3 regions of the Streptomyces sp. NPDC040589 genome follow, and region 1 is predicted to be linked to each of the others. Evidence: riboswitches for the same ligand, from Rfam matches in the RefSeq annotation. Region 1 holds a riboswitch; each other region holds the start of a gene.

Evidence for each region. A riboswitch is a leader RNA that binds a small molecule or an ion and turns the genes downstream of it on or off. The one in region 1 is predicted to bind cobalamin.
Region 2: it holds a riboswitch for cobalamin, as region 1 does, so the genes downstream of both, ACZ58V_RS07800 (energy-coupling factor ABC transporter permease) here and ACZ58V_RS16825 (prenyltransferase/squalene oxidase repeat-containing protein) in region 1, are expected to answer to the same signal.
Region 3: it holds a riboswitch for cobalamin, as region 1 does, so the genes downstream of both, metE (5-methyltetrahydropteroyltriglutamate--homocysteine S-methyltransferase) here and ACZ58V_RS16825 (prenyltransferase/squalene oxidase repeat-containing protein) in region 1, are expected to answer to the same signal.

The regions. Positions count from the first base shown of each region.
Region 1 is NZ_JBVIWP010000003.1:956,669-963,036, reverse strand. It holds gene ACZ58V_RS16845 (nuclear transport factor 2 family protein) at 1-325, shown strand, start outside; gene ACZ58V_RS16840 (helix-turn-helix domain-containing protein) at 418-1,326, shown strand; gene ACZ58V_RS16835 (SAM-dependent methyltransferase) at 1,353-2,168, opposite strand; gene ACZ58V_RS16830 (phosphotransferase) at 2,202-2,879, opposite strand; cobalamin riboswitch at 2,915-3,055, shown strand; gene ACZ58V_RS16825 (prenyltransferase/squalene oxidase repeat-containing protein) at 3,168-4,376, shown strand; gene ACZ58V_RS16820 (SCO2322 family protein) at 4,373-5,011, shown strand; gene ACZ58V_RS16815 (energy-coupling factor transporter transmembrane component T) at 4,998-6,125, shown strand; gene ACZ58V_RS16810 (ABC transporter ATP-binding protein) at 6,122-6,368, shown strand, end outside.
Region 2 is NZ_JBVIWP010000002.1:171,542-177,909, reverse strand. It holds gene cbiQ (cobalt ECF transporter T component CbiQ) at 1-285, opposite strand, end outside; gene ACZ58V_RS07805 (energy-coupling factor ABC transporter substrate-binding protein) at 289-633, opposite strand; gene ACZ58V_RS07800 (energy-coupling factor ABC transporter permease) at 630-1,331, opposite strand; cobalamin riboswitch at 1,362-1,546, opposite strand; gene ACZ58V_RS07795 (serine/threonine-protein kinase) at 1,625-3,052, opposite strand; gene ACZ58V_RS07790 (MDR family MFS transporter) at 3,314-4,612, opposite strand; gene ACZ58V_RS07785 (ABC transporter permease subunit) at 4,609-6,368, opposite strand, start outside.
Region 3 is NZ_JBVIWP010000002.1:178,476-184,843, reverse strand. It holds gene ACZ58V_RS07830 (glycoside hydrolase family 2 protein) at 1-755, shown strand, start outside; gene ACZ58V_RS07825 (FAD-binding dehydrogenase) at 873-2,666, shown strand; gene metE (5-methyltetrahydropteroyltriglutamate--homocysteine S-methyltransferase) at 2,881-5,208, opposite strand; cobalamin riboswitch at 5,375-5,594, opposite strand; gene ACZ58V_RS07815 (energy-coupling factor ABC transporter ATP-binding protein) at 5,622-6,368, opposite strand, start outside.

The DNA.
Region 1 (6,368 bases):
GCCGGAGGACGGGCGGCTGGTCAAGGGACGCGACGCCCTGCGCGCCTACTTCGGCTCCCGCCCCGCAGACCGGCTCTCCCGCCGCATGATGTCCAACGTCCTGGTCACGGTGGAGTCCCCGGACACCGCCAGGGCGATCTCGTACTTCACGACATACCGCGTCGACGGCTACGACGGCGGCATGGTCCCGGCCGGGCCGCCGGTCCAGGCCGGGCACTACGAGGACGCCTTCCACCGGGCCGACGGCACCTGGCTGCTCGCCTCCCGGACTCTTCACCTTCCCTTCGGTGGTCCCACTCCGCGGCCGAACTCGCCTTCGGCATAAGCCGGATGGGGTCAGGGCAGGGCATCTAGGATGAACGAGCCGCGGCGTCCCCACGCCTGCGGCGCTGCGTACCACCGCAAGGAGACATGCCCATGGGCACCGAAGAGGCCGCTCGAACGTCGCCCTTCAGCGGAGTCCTGGACGGGAGATCGGCCGGGCCCATGGTGCCTCGGCTCGCGCTGGGCGCCCGGCTGCGCAGGCTGCGGGACGCGCGGGGCATCGGCAGGGCGGAGGCGGGCGAGGTCATCCGCGCCTCCTCCTCCAAGATCAGCCGCATGGAGGCCGGGCGCCACGGGTTCAAACTGCGGGACGTCGCCGACCTGCTCACGTTCTACGGCGTCACGGACGAGGCCGAACGCGCCACGCTGCTGGCGCTGGCCGAACAGGCCAACACCCACGCCTGGTGGCAGTACTACAGCGACGTGGTGCCCTCCTGGACACAGAGCTACCTCGGTGCCGAACAGGCGGCGAGCGTCATCCGCTGCTACCAGATACAGCGCGTTCCCGAGCTGCTCCAGACCCCCGACTACGCGCGTGCGGCGGTCCAGCTCGCCCACGTCGACGCCGATGCGCGCGAGATCGACCGCCGGGTGGCGTTGCGGATGACCCGGCAGCGGATCCTGCACCGGCAGCCGGGCACGGCCCAGCTCTGGGCCGTGATCGACGAGGCGGCGCTGCGGCGCCCGGTGGGCGGGCCGGCCGTGATGCGCGCCCAGCTCAGGCATCTCATCGAGATCTGCCGGCTGCCGCAGGTCACCGTCCAGATCCTGCCGTTCCTCTCCGGCGGGCATGCCGCGGAGGGCGGTCCGGTCACCATCCTGCGGCTGCCCGGTGGCCAGTTGCCCGACGTGGTCTACCTCGAGCAGCTCACCACCGCGCTCTATCCCGACCGGCCGGCCGACATCGAGCGCTACTGGGACGCCATGAACCGGCTGGTGGTCGAAGCCGAGTCACCGGACGAGACTCCGACCATCCTGCACCGCATACTTCAGGAGACCTGAGCGAGGCCCCCGGGGTTCAGCCGGGTTCAGCGCTTGAGGGCGACGCCGCCGTACTGGTGCACCTCCGCGGGCAGGCCCAGAGCCTCGGCGTCGGGACGCCAGCGCGAGCAGGACGTGACGCCCGGCTCCAGCAGCTCCAGACCGTCGAAGTAGCGGGCGATCTGCTCGGGGCTGCGCAGGATGTACGGGATCGAGCCGCCGTCGTTGTACTGCCCGATGGCCCGGACGTAGTCCTCGCTGGTGTCGGTGCTGTCGTACTGGACGAGGTAGCTGCCGGGAGGCAGGGCGTCCACCAGCTGCGACACGATCGAGCGTGCCTCGTCGTGGTCCTCGATGTGGCCGAGGATGCCCATCAGCATGAGCGCGACGGGCTGGTCGAAGTCCAGCGTCTTCCCGGCTTCCCGGACGATCGTGCTCGGCTTGCGCAGGTCGGCGTCGACGTAGTTGGTGACGCCTTCCGGTGTACTGGTGAGCAGCGCGCGGGCGTGGGCCAGCACCAGCGGGTCGTTGTCGACGTAGACGATCCGGCTCTCCGGAGCCACCCGCTGGGCGATCTGGTGGGTGTTGTCCACGTTGGGCAGCCCGGTGCCGATGTCCAGGAACTGGCGGATGCCCTCTTCGGCGGCGAGATGGCGGACGGCGCGGGCGAGGAAGTAGCGGGCGGCGCGGGCCCCGGTCTCGATACCGGGGAAGATCTCACGGAACGCGTCACCGGCCACACGGTCGACTTCGTAGTTGTCCTTCCCGCCCAGCCAGTAGTTCCAGATCCGGGCCGAGTGCGGAACCGAGGTATCGATCTTGGAGAGCGGCTCCTGCTCGGAGTTCTCCACCTGATCAGTCATGGACGCTCCTGCGTGTGGTCGTGGAGCTTCACGTTAACCGTTTTGCCTCACGGACAGGATCAACTCCTCGGCCGCGTCCAGCAGTTCAACCTCTCCACGCGTCATGGTCGGACTTGCGGCCCGGCGGCGCAGGGCCTCCGTCAGGGCGGGCCGGGTGAGCGGGGACGGGTCGGCGAGGAAGGCGGCCAGCATGGCGCGGGCGGGGGTGGCGAGCGAGTCGTCGGAGACGGCGGCCTGGGCGAGGATCACCGCCGTGGCGGCCCGGTCCAGGCCCGGGTCGCCCTCCTCCGTGTTGGACCAGTCGATGACGCGAGGCCCCTCGGGCGTGAGCATCACGTTCTCCGGGTGGAGGTCCAGATGGAGGACGCGGACCGCCGGGTCGGCCGAGCGCAGGGCGGGAAGGGCGTGGAGGTCGCGCAGCAGCCGGGCCAGGATCGAGCCGGCCTCCGTGACGTCCAGCGTGCCCGCCAGGCAGGCCTGGAGCATGGTCGGGCCGGAGAGCCGTTCCATCACCAGGTCGGTGCGCGAGCCGGTCGGGCAGACCCGGGGCACCGGATAGCCGTGGGCCCGCACATGCTCCATCACCGCGCCCTCGGCAGCGGCGTCACCCCCGCCCTCCCGTTCCCGCCGCAGCACCCACCCCTCGTCGATCTCGTACACATCGGCGCGGCGGCCCGAGCCGAGGAGTCTTCCCGGTGGTGTGGTCGGCATGGGGCGAAGCTACCCGGCAAGCACAGCACCCTCAGCCCGTTTTCCTACGTGCGGGTACAGTGAGCGGGTCGTCATCACACCGTACAGGGAGAAGCCGGTGCAATTCCGGCGCTGACCCGCAACCGTGAACCGCCCTGCCAGGCGGGAGCCGGATCGCCCCGTACGGATCGTGACCGGCTCACGTGCCCGGCACCTGCCGGTGCACGGCACCGTCGAGGTATACGGAGCCGAGCCGCCGGGGTGTCCCGTGCTGCCCGGCTCCCTCACAGGGAGAGGCACCCGCCGATCATGAACGTCCGCCGCAGCGCAGCGGTCCTGGCCGCCGTCACCGTGATCGGCGCCGCCACGCCGGCCGCCGCCGCTCCGTCCCCTTCGCCGTCCCAGGCGTTCCCCTCCGCCCTGTACGGAGACAAGGACCCCAGGTTCGACGGCGTCTGGCGCCAGTCGCTCGCCCTGCTGGCCCAGGACACGGTGGGTGAGAAGCCGGCCGCCAAGTCCGTGGAGTGGCTGGTCCGGCAGCAGTGCGAGGACGGCGGGTTCGCCGCGTACCGCCCGGACCCCGCCGCCGCGTGCGACGCCAAGACCATGCTCGACACCAACGCCACGTCCGCCGCCGTCCAGGCCCTCTCCGCGCTCGGCGGACAGGACGCCGTCGCCGACAAGGCCGTCGGCTGGCTGAAGTCCGTCCAGAACGAGGACGGCGGCTGGGGCTACGCGCCCGGCGGCGCCAGCGACACCAACTCGACGTCCGTCGTCATCGGCGCGCTGACCGCCGCGGGCGAGAAGCCGGACCAGGTCGACAAGGGCGGAAAGTCGCCCTACGACGCCCTGCTGAAGCTCGCCCTCCCCTGCGGCGGGGACGACGACGGCGCCTTCGCGTTCCAGCCCGACAAGAAGGGCGAGCTGACCGCCAACGCGGACGCCACGGCGGCCGGTGTCCTCGGCGCCCTGGGCAAGGGCATGGTGGTGGAGGCAGGCAAGAAGTCCGACGCCACGTGCGCGAACCCCTCCACGCCACAGCAGGCCGCCGGCAACGGAGCCGCGTACCTCACGCAGACCCTCGCCGAGGACGACAACCACCTCACGTCCGCCCTCGCCGGCTCGGACCCCCAGCCCGACCACGGCAACACCGCCGACGCGGTCGTGGCACTCGCCGCGCAGGGCGAGACCGCGCAGGCCGAGAAGTCCGTGCGGTGGCTGGAGAAGAACTCCGCCGGCTGGGCCGGGCAGGGCGGCCCCGCCGCCTACGCCCAGCTGATCTTCGCCGCGCACGCGACGGGCGCGAACCCGCGTGACTTCGGCGGCACGGACCTGGTGAAGCAGCTCAACGCGACGGGCCCGGCCCCGCAGGCCCCCGAACAGCCCTCGGCGACCGACGAGAAGGACGACTCGGAGTCGGGCTTCTTCGGCGTCTGGTGGTACGTCGGGGTCTGCCTCGTCGCCGGCATAGGCATCGGCTTCCTCTTCACCGGCCGCAGGAAGAGGCAGCAGTCGTGATCCGCCGGGCCGTTCTCCTCCTCCTGGCCTCGCTCCTGCTGATCGCGGGCGCGGGCCAGGCCCAGGCCGCCGGCTACCGGTACTGGTCGTTCTGGGACCGCGAAGGCGACCGCTGGGTCTACGCCACCCAGGGCCCGTCCATGGCCCGCCCCTCGGACGGCGACGTCCAGGGCTTCCGCTTCGCGGTGAGCGAGGACTCCTCCGAGGCGGCCCGGCCGCGCGGCACAGCCGACTTCGGCACCATCTGCGCGAAGACCCCCGCGCGGGACGGCGAGAAGCGCGTGGCGCTCGTCATCGACCCCGGCACGAAGGCGGACGCCCCCCAGGGCGAGACCCCGCCCCCCGCCCGGACGGCCTGCGCCCGGGTCTCCCCCGACGCGACCACGGCTCAGGCCCTCGCGACGGTCGCCAAGCCCCTGCGCTACGACACGAACGCCCTGCTGTGCGCGATCGCGGGGTATCCGGAGAAGGGCTGCGGAGAGCAGGTGTCCGGCTCCCGGAAGTCGTCATCGGCGGCGAAGAAGGACACGTCCGACGACAACGGCCCGTCCCTGGGCCTGCTGGCGGGCATCGCCGTGGTGACGGCACTGGGGGCGGCGGCGATCTGGCAGGTACGGCGGCGTGACCAGGCTTAGCAGCGCGGACCGGCTCAGCGACGCGCCCTCCCACCCCCCGCGCCGGCCCCGGGCCCCTCTGCACCCCGGCGCCTGGTGGCTCTGGTCCCTCTCCCTCGGCACCGCGGCCACCCGCACCACCAACCCCCTGCTCCTCTGCCTCCTCATCGCGGTCTCCGCCTACGTCGTGGCGACCTGCCGCCCCCCGACCCCCTGGTCCCGTTCCTACGGCGCCTTCGTCAAACTCGCCCTCGCCGTCCTGGTCATCCGGCTTCTCTTCGCGATCGTCCTGGGCTCCCCCATCCCCGGCACGCACACCCTCGTCACCCTCCCCGAGGTGCCCCTCCCCGACTGGGCGCAGGGCATCCGCCTCGGCGGCGAGGTCACGGCCGAGGCCCTCACCTTCGCGTTGTACGACGGCCTGAGACTGGCCACCCTGCTCATCTGCGTCGGCGCCGCGAACGCCCTCGCCAACCCCTCCCGCCTCCTCAAGTCCCTCCCGGGCGCCCTGTACGAGGTGGGCGTCGCGGTCGTCGTCGCCCTCACCTTCGCGCCGAACCTCATCGCCGACGTCCAGCGTCTGCGCGCCGCCCGCCGGCTGCGCGGCCGCCCGGACAAGGGCGTCCGGGGCCTGCTGCAGGTGGGCCTCCCGGTCCTGGAGGGCGCGTTGGAGCGCTCGGTGTCCCTGGCCGCCGCGATGGACGCCCGCGGCTACGGCCGTACCGCCCAGGTCCCGGCCGCGGTCCGACGTACCACCGCCGCCCTCACTCTCGGCGGCCTGCTCGGCGTCTGCGCCGGAACGTACGGGCTGCTCACCGCCGAGGGCGCCACCTACGGCTTCCCGGTCCTGCTCGTCGGCCTCGCCGCCGCCCTCGCGGGTCTCCGGCTCGGCGGCCGGCGGTCGCCGCGCACCCGGTACCGCCCGGACCGCTGGGACGTGCGCGCCCTGCTGGTCGTCGCCTCCGGCGTGGCGGTCGCCGCGCTGCTCGTGCTCGCCGCCGTCCGTGACCCCGCGGCCCTGCACCCCGGCGTGCTGCCGCTCGTGGCGCCCACACTCCCCGTCTGGCCCGCGGCGGCGATCCTCCTCGGCCTGCTGCCCGCGTTCGTCGCCCCCGAGCTCAAGGAACCGTCGTGATCCGCTTCGAAGATGTCTCCGTGACGTACGACGGCGCCTCCGAACCCACCGTCCAGGGCATCGACTTCGAGGTCCCGGAGGGCGAACTCGTCCTCCTGGCCGGTCCCTCCGGCGTCGGCAAGTCCACCGTCCTGGGCGCGGTCAGCGGGCTCGTGCCGCACTTCACCGGCGGCACTCTGCGCGGCAGGGTCACGGTGGCCGGACGCGACACCCGCACACACAAGCCGCGCGAACTCGCCGACG
Region 2 (6,368 bases), on a different contig from region 1:
CGCGAGGGAGACGAAGCCCTCCGGCCCGCCGACCTGCACGAGCAGCGTGACCGCGCCGGTCACGCAGAAGCCCAGCGGCACGCGGTAGGCCCGCCACAGCCGGCGGCCGGGCACCCCGGCCGGCCCCAACAGCACGGACACGGCTGTCACGAGCACCAGGGCCGCGCCCGGCCAGGGCGGCAGCGAGATGGCCAGCACGGTGAGTCCCAGACCGAGCACGGCCTTGTCCACGGGATGGCGGCGGCGCCAGCGACTGCTGTGCGCCGCCGCGTCGATCGGCAGCACGGCTCAGGCCCTTTCGGCCGTGGACTCCTCGGCATCGCGCTCCCGCGCCTGCCGCTCACCCTGCCGCCGGCCCCGGCGCAGACCGAAGTAGTAGGCGAGGACACCGGCGCCGAGCGCGGCCTGGAGGGAGAACAGGGCCGACTCGATCTCACCGGACGGCGGTTCGTACAGCGGCGAGAACCAGGGCTTGTAGTCCGGCTCGATCTCGGTGATCGCCGTCTCCGCCTCACCGTCGGCGCCCGTGAACGGCTCCTCCTTGTGGTCGCCGAGGCCGAGCGCGAGCGGCAGTACGGCGAGCGCTACCACCGCGAGCAGCAGCAGGAGGTTGATCTTCGTGTTCTTCTTCATCGGGCCGCCGCCTCGGTCTCGGTCACGGACTGCTTCTTGGCGAGGAGTACGCCCAGCCGGGTCAGTTCGCCCTTGCTGGACTGCACCAGCAGCCGCATCACGAGCACCGTCAGCAGCCCCTCGCTGACCGCGAGCGGGATCTGGGTGACGGCGAAGATGGTGCCGAACTTTCCGAGCGCGCCCACGAATCCGCTGCCCGGGTCGGGGAAGGCGAGCGCCAGCTGCACGCTGGTGACGCAGTACGTGGACAGGTCGGCGAAGAACGCCCCGAAGAAGACCGCGACCATCAGCGGCACGTCGTACCGCCGCAGCAGTTTGTACACGGCGTATCCGGCCCAGGGCCCGACGATCGCCATGGAGAACACGTTGGCGCCGAGCGTGGTCAGACCGCCGTGTGCGAGCAGCAGCGCCTGGAAGAGCAGGGTGATGGTGCCCAGCACCGCCATGATGGGTGGCCGGAAGAGGATGGCTCCCAGGCCCGTTCCGGTGGGGTGGGAGCAACTGCCGGTGACCGACGGCAGTTTCAGAGCGGACAGGACGAACGTGAAGGCACCGGAGGCACCGAGGAGCAGGGTGCTCTCTGGGTGCTCGCGCACTTCACGGGTGAGCGACCGGACCCCGTGGACGACGAACGGCGCCGACGCGACGCCCCAGGCGACCGCGTGTGCCGGCGGCAGAAATCCCTCGGCTATGTGCATGGCTCAGCAGACCCTCTCCAGCACCTCGTGGATGGTTGACGCGCCTTGGCCGGTCTCCTGGCTTACGGGTACCACCGCCCGTACTCCGCCTTCCCGGGTCACAAGGACCCAGTGGCTGCCCGTGAGGGCCGGAGCCGGACTTCCCGATTCACAGTGGCGAGGGCCGCACCGGCATCACACCGGCTTTCCCGTTCACCAAGGCGTGGTGACAGTAATGCCGAGATAAGGACGATGACAAGCCACCCGAGGGGGCGCGCGAGGGGGCGACCGCTCGCACACCGGCGCAGGGCCGCTCAGTCGTCGCCCCCGTCGTCATCGTCGTCGCCGTTCTCCCAGGTCTGACGGGGCTTCTCCTGCTGGGGTTTGTCCGCCATTCGCGGCGGGTCGGCCGTCTCCTGCGCCGGAGTCGTGGGGCTGGGCGTCTCTTCGACGGGGGTCGGGGGAGGAGGCGCGGTGGTGGACGGGGTGATATCGGCCACTGTGCCGACGGCCGGAGCAGTGGCGTCCGGAGCCGTGTCCGCCCCCGGAGCGGAGGAAAGGGGCGAGGCGGAGCCGGCGGACGGCGTGGCGGCGGGGCTGCTCGCGGAGGGGGACGCGTCGGGTTCCGTGCCCTGCGTCGCGGTGTCGTCGGGCGAGAACCACAGCATGCCGGCGAGCATCGCGGCGGCGAAGAGCGCCGCCGCGGCGACCGTCGCCGCCGCTCTGCGCCGGTTGTCGTTGCCGCCCCGGGGTGCGGCGCGACGCGAACGACCGGCCTGGGGCGTGCGGCCGGTGCGCAGACCCGGGGCGCCGGGCAGCGCGTACGTGGCCGGGTCGCGGGTCTCGGTGGCCGGATACGGCCTCGGCGTGGCGGACGTCACCGGGGGCGCGGCCTCCGGCAGCGGCTCGGGCAGTCCTCGCCAGGCACCGCCGGCGAACCACTCGGCGGTCCGCTGGGCGGTGGGCCGGTCCTCGGGCTGCTTGGCGAGCAGGCCGAGCAGGTAGTTCTCGAAGGCCGGCGGGAGTCCGGCGACACCGAGCTCGCGGGGCGGTACGGGTGCGGAATCGAGGTGCTGGTGGAGGAGCGCGACGGCGGTGTCGGCCTGGAACGGCGGCCGTCCGCTGAGGAGTTGGTAGAGCAGACACCCCAGGGAGTACATGTCGGAGGCGGGACCGGCGGGCTGGCCCAGGGCGCGTTCGGGCGCGAGGTAGAGGCCGGTACCGACGATCTGGCCGGTGGCGGTGAGCGCGGCGCCGGGATCGTCGAGGAAGCGGGCGATGCCGAAGTCGCCGATCTTCAGGGTGCCGTGGGCGTCCAGCAGGAGGTTGGCGGGTTTGACGTCACGGTGGACGATGCCCTGCGCGTGTGCGGCGGCGAGCCCGGCGGCGGCCTGCGCGGCGAGATCGGCCACCCGCTCGGCGGGAAGCGCGCCGGAGACGGCCAGCACCCCGGCGAGGCTGTCTCCTTCGACCAGTTCCATCACCAGGTACAGCCGGTTGTCGTACTCGCCGAAGTCCAGGACACCGACCAGATTGGGGTGGTTGAGACGCCCGGCGGTCTGGGCCTCCAGACGGAACCGTGAGGCCGCCGTGACGTCGGTGTCCTGGGGCAGCAGCAGCTTGACGGCCACCGCTCTGGCGAGCGTCTCGTCGTACGCGCGCCAGACCTCTCCCATTCCACCGCGCCCGATCTCAACATCCAGCCGGTAGCGGCCCGCTAGCAGCACTCGTCCTCGTCTCATGCGTGGGGGAAGGTACGTCGCCGCATGCCGAACTCCCCGTTTTGACGCGGGGGTTGGTGGGGAACATCGCAGCCGACCCAGGATACTGGCGCCGCGTGGCCAATGATCTCCGCAGCGGGGGAGAGGGACGGTACGGTCCCGGAAATCCGGGAGCGGAGGAGTCGCCCGGCTGGGTGACGGTGCGGTGCGCGCGGTTGCCGGGGGTGTCCTTCGCGCGCCTCGGGGCGCCGGGGTCGTCTTCTGGTGCCCGGGTGTGCCGGATCAGGCCGTCTCGTCCGCCCCCTCTGCCCGCTCCTCCCGGCGCGGCAGCAGAGCCACCGTCAGGGCCGGTACGGCCGCGAGGACCAGCCAGGGCACGGCGGCCGGGAGGCCGAGGTCGAGCAGGGAGCCGGTGGCCGCGCTGCCGGCCAGGACGATCAGTCCGGAGACGGAGGACAGCGCGCCCATGTAGAGGCCGATCCGGCCCTCCTCGGCCAGGTCGGGCACCCAGGCGCGGGCGGCGGGCACGACCAGCATCTGTCCCACGGTGAGCAGCACGACGAAGCCCGCGGCGGGCAGCAGTCCGGTGACTCCCGTCCAGCCGGCGGGGCGCGCCGCGGCCACCACCGCGAAACCGGCCGCGATCAGCAGCAGCCCGGCCGTCATGGAGCGGCGCAGGTCCAGCCGGTCGCCCGCCCAGCGGGTCACCGGCAGCTGGGTGAACACCACCAGCACCGAGGACAGGGCGAACAGCCAGGACAGCGGCGCCTGGGAGCCCGCCGCGCGCTGCACCTCGTCCGGCAGGGCCAGATACAGCTGGTTGTAGGCGAGCAGGTACGAGCCGTACGCCCCGCACAGGGCCAGGAAGCGGCGGTTGCGCAGCAGCACGCGCGCCCCGCCCCCCTCCCGGGTACGGACCCGGCCCGGGATGTGCTGCGGCATCAGCCACAGATGCCCGGCCAGGACGAGCACGAAGACCGCCGCACCGGCGAGGCACGCGGTGCGGAAGTCGACGGCGAGCAGCAACCCGCCGAGCAGCGGTCCGACGAAGGCCCCGGCCTGGCCCGCGACGCTGAACAGGGCCAGGAGACGCGTGCGCGAGCCGTGTCCCTCCTCCTCCCAGACCACCGCCTGGCGGGCCACCTCGGACTCCACGGCGGGAGAGAACAGCGCCGCGGCGAAACCGATCACCAGGACGGCGCCGATCACGGCCCAGCTCGCCTCCGCGTACCCGAGCCACGCGAACCCGGCGATCCGCAGCACACAGCCGGCCAGCACGACCGGCCGCACCCCGAACCGGTCGACGAGCCAGCCGCCGACCACGAACAGCCCCTGCTGGCTGAAGGTGCGCAGCCCGAGCACGAATCCGACCAGCCAGCCCGCCATGCCGATCGCGGTGCCGAGATGCTCGGCGAGGAACGGCAGGACCGCGTAGAAGCCGACGTTGAAGGCGAGCTGGGTCAGGATCAGCAGCCGCAGCAGCGGCGACAGCTCCGTCCAGAGCCGCCAGGCGCTCTCGCGCGGGGTCTTGGACGTACGGGCGGCCCGGCGGGCCAGCACGCGGGAGATGAGGTCGGTCATCGTTCTTCTGCCGGTGAGGTGGACGTGGACACAGAGGCCAGGAAGGCGCCGGGGCTGTTCCGCTGCCGCTGCGGGGGCATGGCCCGTTCCCCGGGCGGCCCGGCCGGGCCCTCGGGCTTCCTGCGCCGCCGGGGCAGCCGTACGCCGTCCGCGGCCGTCACCGCGAGCGCCCCGAGCAGGGCGAGTACGGCGGCGGGGAAGAGGACGGCCCACGGGGCGCGCTCGGCGTACGGCTGGTTCTCGGCGAGCAGCAGGCCCCACTCGGGGGACGGCGGCTGGGCGCCCAGGCCGAGGAAGCCGAGCGCGGCGAGGCTCAGCGCGATGCCGGGCAGCCGGAGCAGGGCGTGCCGGGCCACCGGCGACAGCACGGCCGGCAGCAGTTCGTGCCAGAGCAGGTACCAGCGGCCGGCGCCCAGCGCGCGGGTCGCGGCCAGGTGGGTGGTCGCGCGTTCCTGCCGCAGCAGGGAGGACGTGTGGGCGGCCAGCGGGGACCAGGCCACGACGCTCACGGCGAACGCCGGCGTCCAGGGCCCGCTGCCCGCGATGCCGGCGACGAGGAGTCCGGCCAGGACGGGCGGCACGGCGGCGACGGTGTCGACCAGCGGCCCCGACAGCCTCGGCAGCAGGCCCAGCAGCAGCCCGGCGACGAGGGCGGCGGCGCTCACCGCGAGGGCGATGCCGAGGGTGGTCAGCGCGCCGTGGGAGACCCGGGCCAGGACGTCCCGGCCCAGCGCGTCCGTCCCGAACGGGTGCGCCAGGGAGGGGGGCCGCAGCCTGGCGAGGGTGTCCAGGGCGAGCGCGTCGCGGGGCAGGCCGAACCCGATGACGACGGCGAGCAGTGCCCCGTAGAGCAGGGGCAGGGCGCGGGGCGCGGACGGGCCGGGCCGGTGCAGGGAGTGCAGGGCGCCGTCGCGCAGCGCGGGCCCGATGAGCAGCCGGGCCGACAGCCGGGCGAGGACCCCGGCGAGGGCCGCGACCAGGACGAGGGCGAGGGTGCCGGTCTGCAGGACGGGCAGGTCCTGGGCGAGGGCGGCGTGCAGGGTGAGCCGGCCCAGGCCCGGGATGTCGAAGATCTGCTCTACGGCGACCGAGCCGCCCGTCAGGCCGACCACGAACAGGCCCAGATTGGGCAGCAGTCCGGGCACGCAGCGGCGCACCGCCTGCCGTGCCACGGACCTCGGCGGGACGCCGCGTGCCGCGGCCGCCAGGGCCCACGGTTCGGCGAACGCGCCGGGCAGCAGGTCGTCCAGCATCCGTCCGAGGATCGCCCCGGCGGGCAGACCGAGGGCCAGCGACGGCAGCACCATCCACTGCGGCCCGTACCAGCCGAGGGCGGGCAGCCAGCCCAGCTGGACGCCGATCACCGAGGCCAGCACGGAGGCGACGAGGAACTCGGGCAGCGCGGCCGGCACCGCCGACGCCGTGCCGCCGGGGCCGCGTGCGGCGAGTCGCCCCCGCGAGCCGACCCGGAGTGTGCGGGCGCACACCGCCGCCACGGTGCCCGCCGCGACCACGAGCGCCCCGGACATCAGCAGCAGCGACGCGCCGAGCGCCTGCACCACGCCGGGCAGCACCTGGCCGCCGGACACCCACGACGTGCCCGCGTCCCCGTGCAGCAGCCCGCCCAGCCAGCGGCCGAGCAGTGCCGGCGGGCCGTCGTCCAGGCCGAGCTGGTCGCGGATGGCGCGCAGGGTCTCGGGCGTCGGATCGCGGTCCGCCGAGCGAGCCTTGAGCACGGTCAGCGCCGGGTCGGTGC
Region 3 (6,368 bases), on a different contig from region 1:
CCCAGTGGCTGGAGGCCCTGGAGCGCGACCACTCCCACCCCTCGATCGTCGGCTGGTGCCCGCTGAACGAGACGTACCAGCCGCTGCACGACCGCGTCACCGGGCTCGACGACGTCACCCGGGCGATGTTCCTGGCCACCAAGCAGGCCGACCCCACCCGCCCGGTGATCGACGCGTCCGGCTACGCCCACCGGGTGCCGGAGACCGACGTCTACGACTCGCACTGCTACGAGCAGGACCCCGACGCCTTCGCCAAGACGATGGAGGGTCTGGCGCAGGACCGGCCGTACGTCAACCAGGCGCCGGACGGACGGCCGTGGTCGGTGCCCTACCGTGGACAGCCGTACTTCTGCAGCGAGTTCGGCGGTATCTGGTGGGACCCGGACGCGGCGGCCGGCACGGATGGCGACGACCAGGACACCTCCTGGGGCTACGGGCAACGGCCGCGCAGTGCCGAGGAGTTCATCGCGCGCTTCACCGGCCTGACCGGCGTACTGCTCCACGACCCGGACATGTTCGGCTACTGCTACACCCAGCTCACCGACGTCTTCCAGGAACGCAACGGCGTCTACCGCTTCGACCGCTCCGAGAAGGTCGACACCACACTCCTGCGCGACGCCCAGGCCCGCCCGTCCGCCTTCGAGGACACGCCACGGCATCCACCTCGGCACCGTGGTGGGGTGCGTCGCGGGCGGACAAACGCATTTCGGGCGGCCGGGTACGCCTCCTTGCCAACTCCCGAACCGTGCCCTTGAGTTCATCGGCGCAGGGCTCTGGCGGCCTCCAGAACTCCTGGGCTACCGTCGGTAACACCCCTTGGTTGTCACAGGGGCCTCTCCCGACCCCTGCGCACCTCCTCCGGAAGGCGGCCCATGGAACACCCGTCAGAACCCGCCGCGTTCACCCGCCGCCGTGCCCTGACCGTGGCGGGCGGTGTGCTCGCCGGTGCCGCGCTCGCGCAGGCGACGTTCCCGGCCTTCGCGGCCGGCGCCGGATCGTCGGACGCGGACGCCATCGTCATCGGCCACGGCCTCGCCGGGCTCGTCGCCACCGCCGAACTGGCCGCCGCCGGACGCAAGGTGCTGCTGCTCGACCAGGAGCCGGAGGCCAGCCTGGGCGGGCAGGCCTTCTGGTCCTTCGGCGGGCTGTTCTTCGTCGACTCCCCCGAGCAGCGCCTGATGGGCATCAAGGACTCGCAGGAACTGGCCTGGCAGGACTGGCTGGGCACGGCCGGCTTCGACCGCGGCATCACCGACCCGTCGGGCCAGGACCACTGGGCTCACAAGTGGGCCGAGGCGTACGTGGACTTCGCCTCGGGGGAGAAGCACTCCTGGCTCGCGGGGCTCGGTATGCAGTGGTTCCCGATCGTCGGCTGGGCCGAGCGCGGCGGCGGCCTCGCGGACGGGCACGGCAACTCCGTACCCCGCTTCCACGTCACCTGGGGCACCGGTCCTGCCGTGGTCGAGCCCTTCGAGAAGAAGGTGCGCGCGGCCGTGGAGGACGGCAAGGTGACGTTCAGGTTCCGCCACCGGGTGGACGACCTGATCGTCACGAACGGCGCCGTCACCGGGGTACGCGGAAAGGTCCTGGAGCCCAGCAGCGCGGCACGCGGCAAGCCCAGCTCCCGCAAGGTCGTCGGCGACTTCGAACTGAGCGCCCCCGTCGTGATCGTCACCTCGGGCGGCATCGGCGCCAACCACGACCTCGTCCGGCAGAACTGGCCCGCGCGCCTCGGTACGCCCCCGAAGTCCATGATCACGGGTGTGCCCGCGCACGTGGACGGCCGGATGCTCGCGATCACCGAGAAGGCGGGCGGACGGATCGTCAACCCCGACCGCATGTGGCACTACACCGAGGGCCTGAAGAACTACGACCCGATCTGGCCCGACCACGGCATCCGCATCCTGCCCGGCCCGTCCTCCATGTGGTTCGACGCCACGGGCAAGCGCTTCTCCAGCCCCGACATCCCGGGCTACGACACACTCCACACCCTCAAGTCGATCACCGACACCGGATACGACTACTCCTGGTTCGTCACGACCCAGAAGATCATCGCCAAGGAGTTCGCGCTCTCCGGCTCGGAGCAGAACCCGGACCTCACCGAGAAGAACGTCTGGAAGCTGCTGTCGCGCATCTGGCAGACCCCCGAGCCGATCGAGCGGTTCAAGGAGAAGGGCGAGGACTTCGTCGTCGCCACGACCCTGCCCGAACTCGTCGCCGGCATGAACAAACTGACGGGGGACGACCTGATCGACCTGGCCGGTCTGCAGCGGCAGATCGAGGCCCGCGACCGCGAGATCGCCAACCCGTACACCAAGGACGCCCAGGTCATGGGCATCCGCAACGCCCTCGCCTACCCCGGCGACACCCTCAGCCGCACCGCCTCCGCCCACCGGATCCTGGACGCCGGCGCGGGCCCGCTGATCGCCGTACGCCTCAACATCCTCACCCGCAAGACCCTCGGCGGCCTGCAGACCGACCTCGCCGGCCGCGTCCTGAACGCCTCCGGCAAGCCGATCAACGGTCTGTACGCGGCCGGCGAGGTCGCAGGCTTCGGCGGAGGCGGCGTCCACGGCTACCGCTCCCTCGAAGGCACCTTCCTCGGCGGCTGCCTCTTCTCGGGCCGAGCGGCGGGCCGGGCGGCGGCGGCCGCGACCGCGAGCTGAACGGCTCGGCGGACCTGAGGCGGCGGCCGGGCGGCCGTACACGGCGCTCGCCTGCCGTCCGCCGTGCCTGAAGCGCCCGGCGGCACCAGGTCCGGCGAGCGGGCCGGCGCCGAAGCAACTGCCGCCGCAGGCTCCTACGGCCCCGGCCGGGGGCGAGCCCGTGTGCGGGCCCGCCCCCGGCCCCTTGCTTCAGGACGTCACACCGGCCGGTCCCTCACCGCCCCGGTGTCTGACCGAGTTCGGCCCGGACGGTCCGGGCCGCCGTGACCAGGTTCTCCAGGGAGGCGCGGGTTTCGGTCCAGCCGCGTGTCTTCAGGCCGCAGTCGGGGTTGACCCACAGCCGTTCGGCGGGGATGGCCTTCAGGCCGGTGCGCAGCAGGTCGGCCGCCTCCTCCGCACCGGGAACCCGCGGGGAGTGGATGTCGTAGACACCCGGCCCCGCCTCGCGCGGATAGCCGTGCGAGGCGAGCTCGTGGGCGACCTGCATATGAGAGCGGGCGGCCTCCAGGCTGATGACGTCCGCGTCGAGGTCGTCGATGGCCTGCACGATGTCGCCGAACTCGGCGTAGCACATGTGCGTGTGGATCTGCGTGTCCGGCCGCACGCCGCCCGTGCTGAGCCGGAAGGCCTCCGTGGCCCACCCCAGATACTCCGGCCGGTCGGCGGCACGCAGCGGCAGGGTCTCGCGCAGGGCGGGCTCGTCGACCTGGATGACCGACGTCCCGGCCGCCTCCAGGTCCCTCACCTCGTCGCGCAGGGCGAGGGCGACCTGCCGGGCCGTCTCGGCACGCGGCTGGTCGTCACGGACGAAGGACCAGGCGAGCATGGTGACCGGGCCGGTGAGCATGCCCTTGACCGGACGGTCCGTGAGGGACTGCGCGTACGTCGTCCAGCGCACGGTCATCGGCTCGGGCCGGGAGATGTCGCCGGCCAGGATCGGCGGACGGACGTAGCGGGTGCCGTAGGACTGGACCCAGCCGTGCTGCGTGGCGAGACAGCCGGTGAGCTGCTCCGCGAAGTACTGGACCATGTCGTTGCGTTCGGCCTCGCCGTGCACCAGTACATCCAGTCCGGCCTTCTCCTGGAAGGAGATCACCTCCTGGATCTCGGCCTTGATGCGCTCCTCGTAGCCGGCCGTGCCGATACGGCCCGCGCGCAGGTCCGCCCGGGCGGTACGTACCTCACCGGTCTGCGGGAAGGAGCCGATCGTGGTGGTCGGCAGCAGGGGCAGCCCGAGCCGGGCGCGCTGGGCGGCGGTCCGCTCGGCGTACGGCAGCGAGCGGCGGGCGTCCGCCTCGGACACCGCGGCCGTGCGGGCACGGACGGCCGGGTCACGGGTGATCGGGGAGTTCGCCCGGGAGAACAGGTCCGCCCGGTTCGCGGCGAGTTGCGCGCCGATCGTGTCCGTGCCCCGCGCGAGACCGCGCGCGAGGGTGACGATCTCGGCGGTCTTCTGCTGAGCGAAGGCGAGCCAGCGCAGGACCTGTGGCTCGATGTCCCGCTCCGCCCCCGTGTCCAGCGGCACGTGCAGGAGGGAGCAGGAGGCCGAGACGTCGACCCGGTCGGCGAGGCCCAGGAGCGTGCCGAGCCGGGAGAGCGAGGCCGCCAGGTCATTGATCCAGATGTTGCGGCCGTTGACGACACCGGCGACCAGCCGCTTGCCCGGCAGACCGCCGACCGCGGCCAGATCGTCCAGGTTGGCCGCCGCCGACTCCGTGAAGTCCACCGCGAGTCCCTCGACCGGCGCCTTCGCCAGCACCGGCAGGGCGTTCCCGAGCCGGTCGAAGTACGAGGCGACCAGCAGTTTCGACCGGTCGGTGAGGGCTCCGAGGTCGCGATAGGCGCGCTCGGCGGCGTTCAGCTCGGCCGGGGTCCGGTCCTGGACCAGGGCCGGCTCGTCCAGCTGGACCCACTCGGCGCCCGCCGCGCGCAGGTCGGCGAGGACCTCGGAGTACACGGGCAGCAGCCGGTCCAGGAGCGTGAGCGGCTCGAAGTCCGCGGGCACCCCCGGAGCGGGCTTGGCGAGGAGCAGATACGTGACGGGGCCGACGAGGACGGGGCGCGCGGTGTGGCCGAGCGCCAGCGCTTCGCGCAGCTCGGCGACCTGCTGGGACGAGTCGGCGGTGAACACCGTGTCCGGACCCAGCTCGGGCACCAGGTAGTGGTAGTTCGTGTCGAACCACTTGGTCATCTCCAGCGGCGCCACGTCCTGCGTGCCACGCGCCATGGCGAAGTAGCCGTCCAGGGCGTCCGCCTCGACGGCGTCCCGGTGGCGGCCGGGGATCGCGCCGACCATGACGGTGGTGTCCAGGACGTGGTCGTAGAGCGAGAAGTCGCCCGTCGGGACCTCGTCGATGCCGGCGTCGGCCAGCTGCCGCCAGTTCGAGGCACGCAGGTCGGCGGCGGTGGCCCGGAGGGCGTCGGCGGTGACGCGGCCCTTCCAGTAGCCCTCGATCGCCTTCTTCAGCTCCCGGTTCCGTCCCTGGCGGGGGTAGCCGTACACGGTGGCCCGTGCTGCCGCGGCTGCGGGCTTGGTGGTCACGGAGATCTCCTTCGCGAGACGAATCCCTGAGATCCCGGCGACGGGACGAGAGCGCGAAGGGGTGACGAACCGGACGGAGACGACCTCGCGCGACACAGCGCGGACGTCCGCCTGGTAGGTACGCCGACCCGCCCTCGAGGTCACCGGAATGTCCGCGCACGGATCGTCCGCGCGCGGGCAGTTGGCAGGTCTTCGGACTCGCGGGCACGTCTCACCGTGTGAGAACACCTACTGGCCGTCGCTTCCCGGGCCCCTCGTGGGCCCAGTGCGTATGACGGCGGTCGTTCCCGCTCACCGCTGCGGGGCAGTCCCGGATTCCCACCGGGTTCCCTCTTGCGACGCATCCCGCCTGGCGGACGGGGCGAACCAGCTGCACCGCCAGCCTATACACGGGAAGGCCGCGGAAGCGACCCTCAGCCGCCGCTCACCGGCCGCCCCGCCGCCAGCGCGGCCAGCTCGTCCGGGGTGCGCGGGCCGGGCGCCGAACCGGTCAACAGCCCTTGCGCGCGCAGAAGGTCCGCGGCGGCGGCACCCCACGGCAACCGCAGTCCCGCCTGCCGGAGGAGGTCGGTCCGGGCCAGTGCCGTCGGCGCCGGAGCGAGGTGCACACCGTCCGGGGTGAGGAGCGCCGCGTCGTCGGCCCAGCGCAGGGCGAGATCGACGTCGTGAGTGGCCATCACCACCGTGGTGCCGTTCGCACGCAGCCCGTCGAGCGTGGCCAGGAGCCGTTCCTGGCCGTCGGGGTCGAGTCCGGCCGTCGGCTCGTCGAGGACCAGGACACGCGGCCGCATGGCGACCGCGCCCGCGATGGCGGTCCGCTTGCGCTGCCCGTAGGAGAGCAGATGGGTGGGCCGGTCGGCCAGGGCGGTGATGTCCAGGGCGGCGAGCGCCTCCGCCACCCGCGCCCTTACCTCCGTATCGGACAGCCCGAGGTTCAGCGGCCCGAACGACACGTCCTGCTCGACGGACGCCGCGAACAGCTGGTCGTCCGGGTCCTGGACCACGAGCTGGACGGTCGTCCGCAGCCGGGTCAGGCCCTTGCGGTCGTACGTCACCGGCTGCCCGTCGACCGTCAACCGCCCCTCGTGCGGCCGCAGCCCGCCGCTGAGCAGCCGCATCAGCGTGGTCTTGCCGCTGCCGTTGCGGCCGAGCAGCGCGAG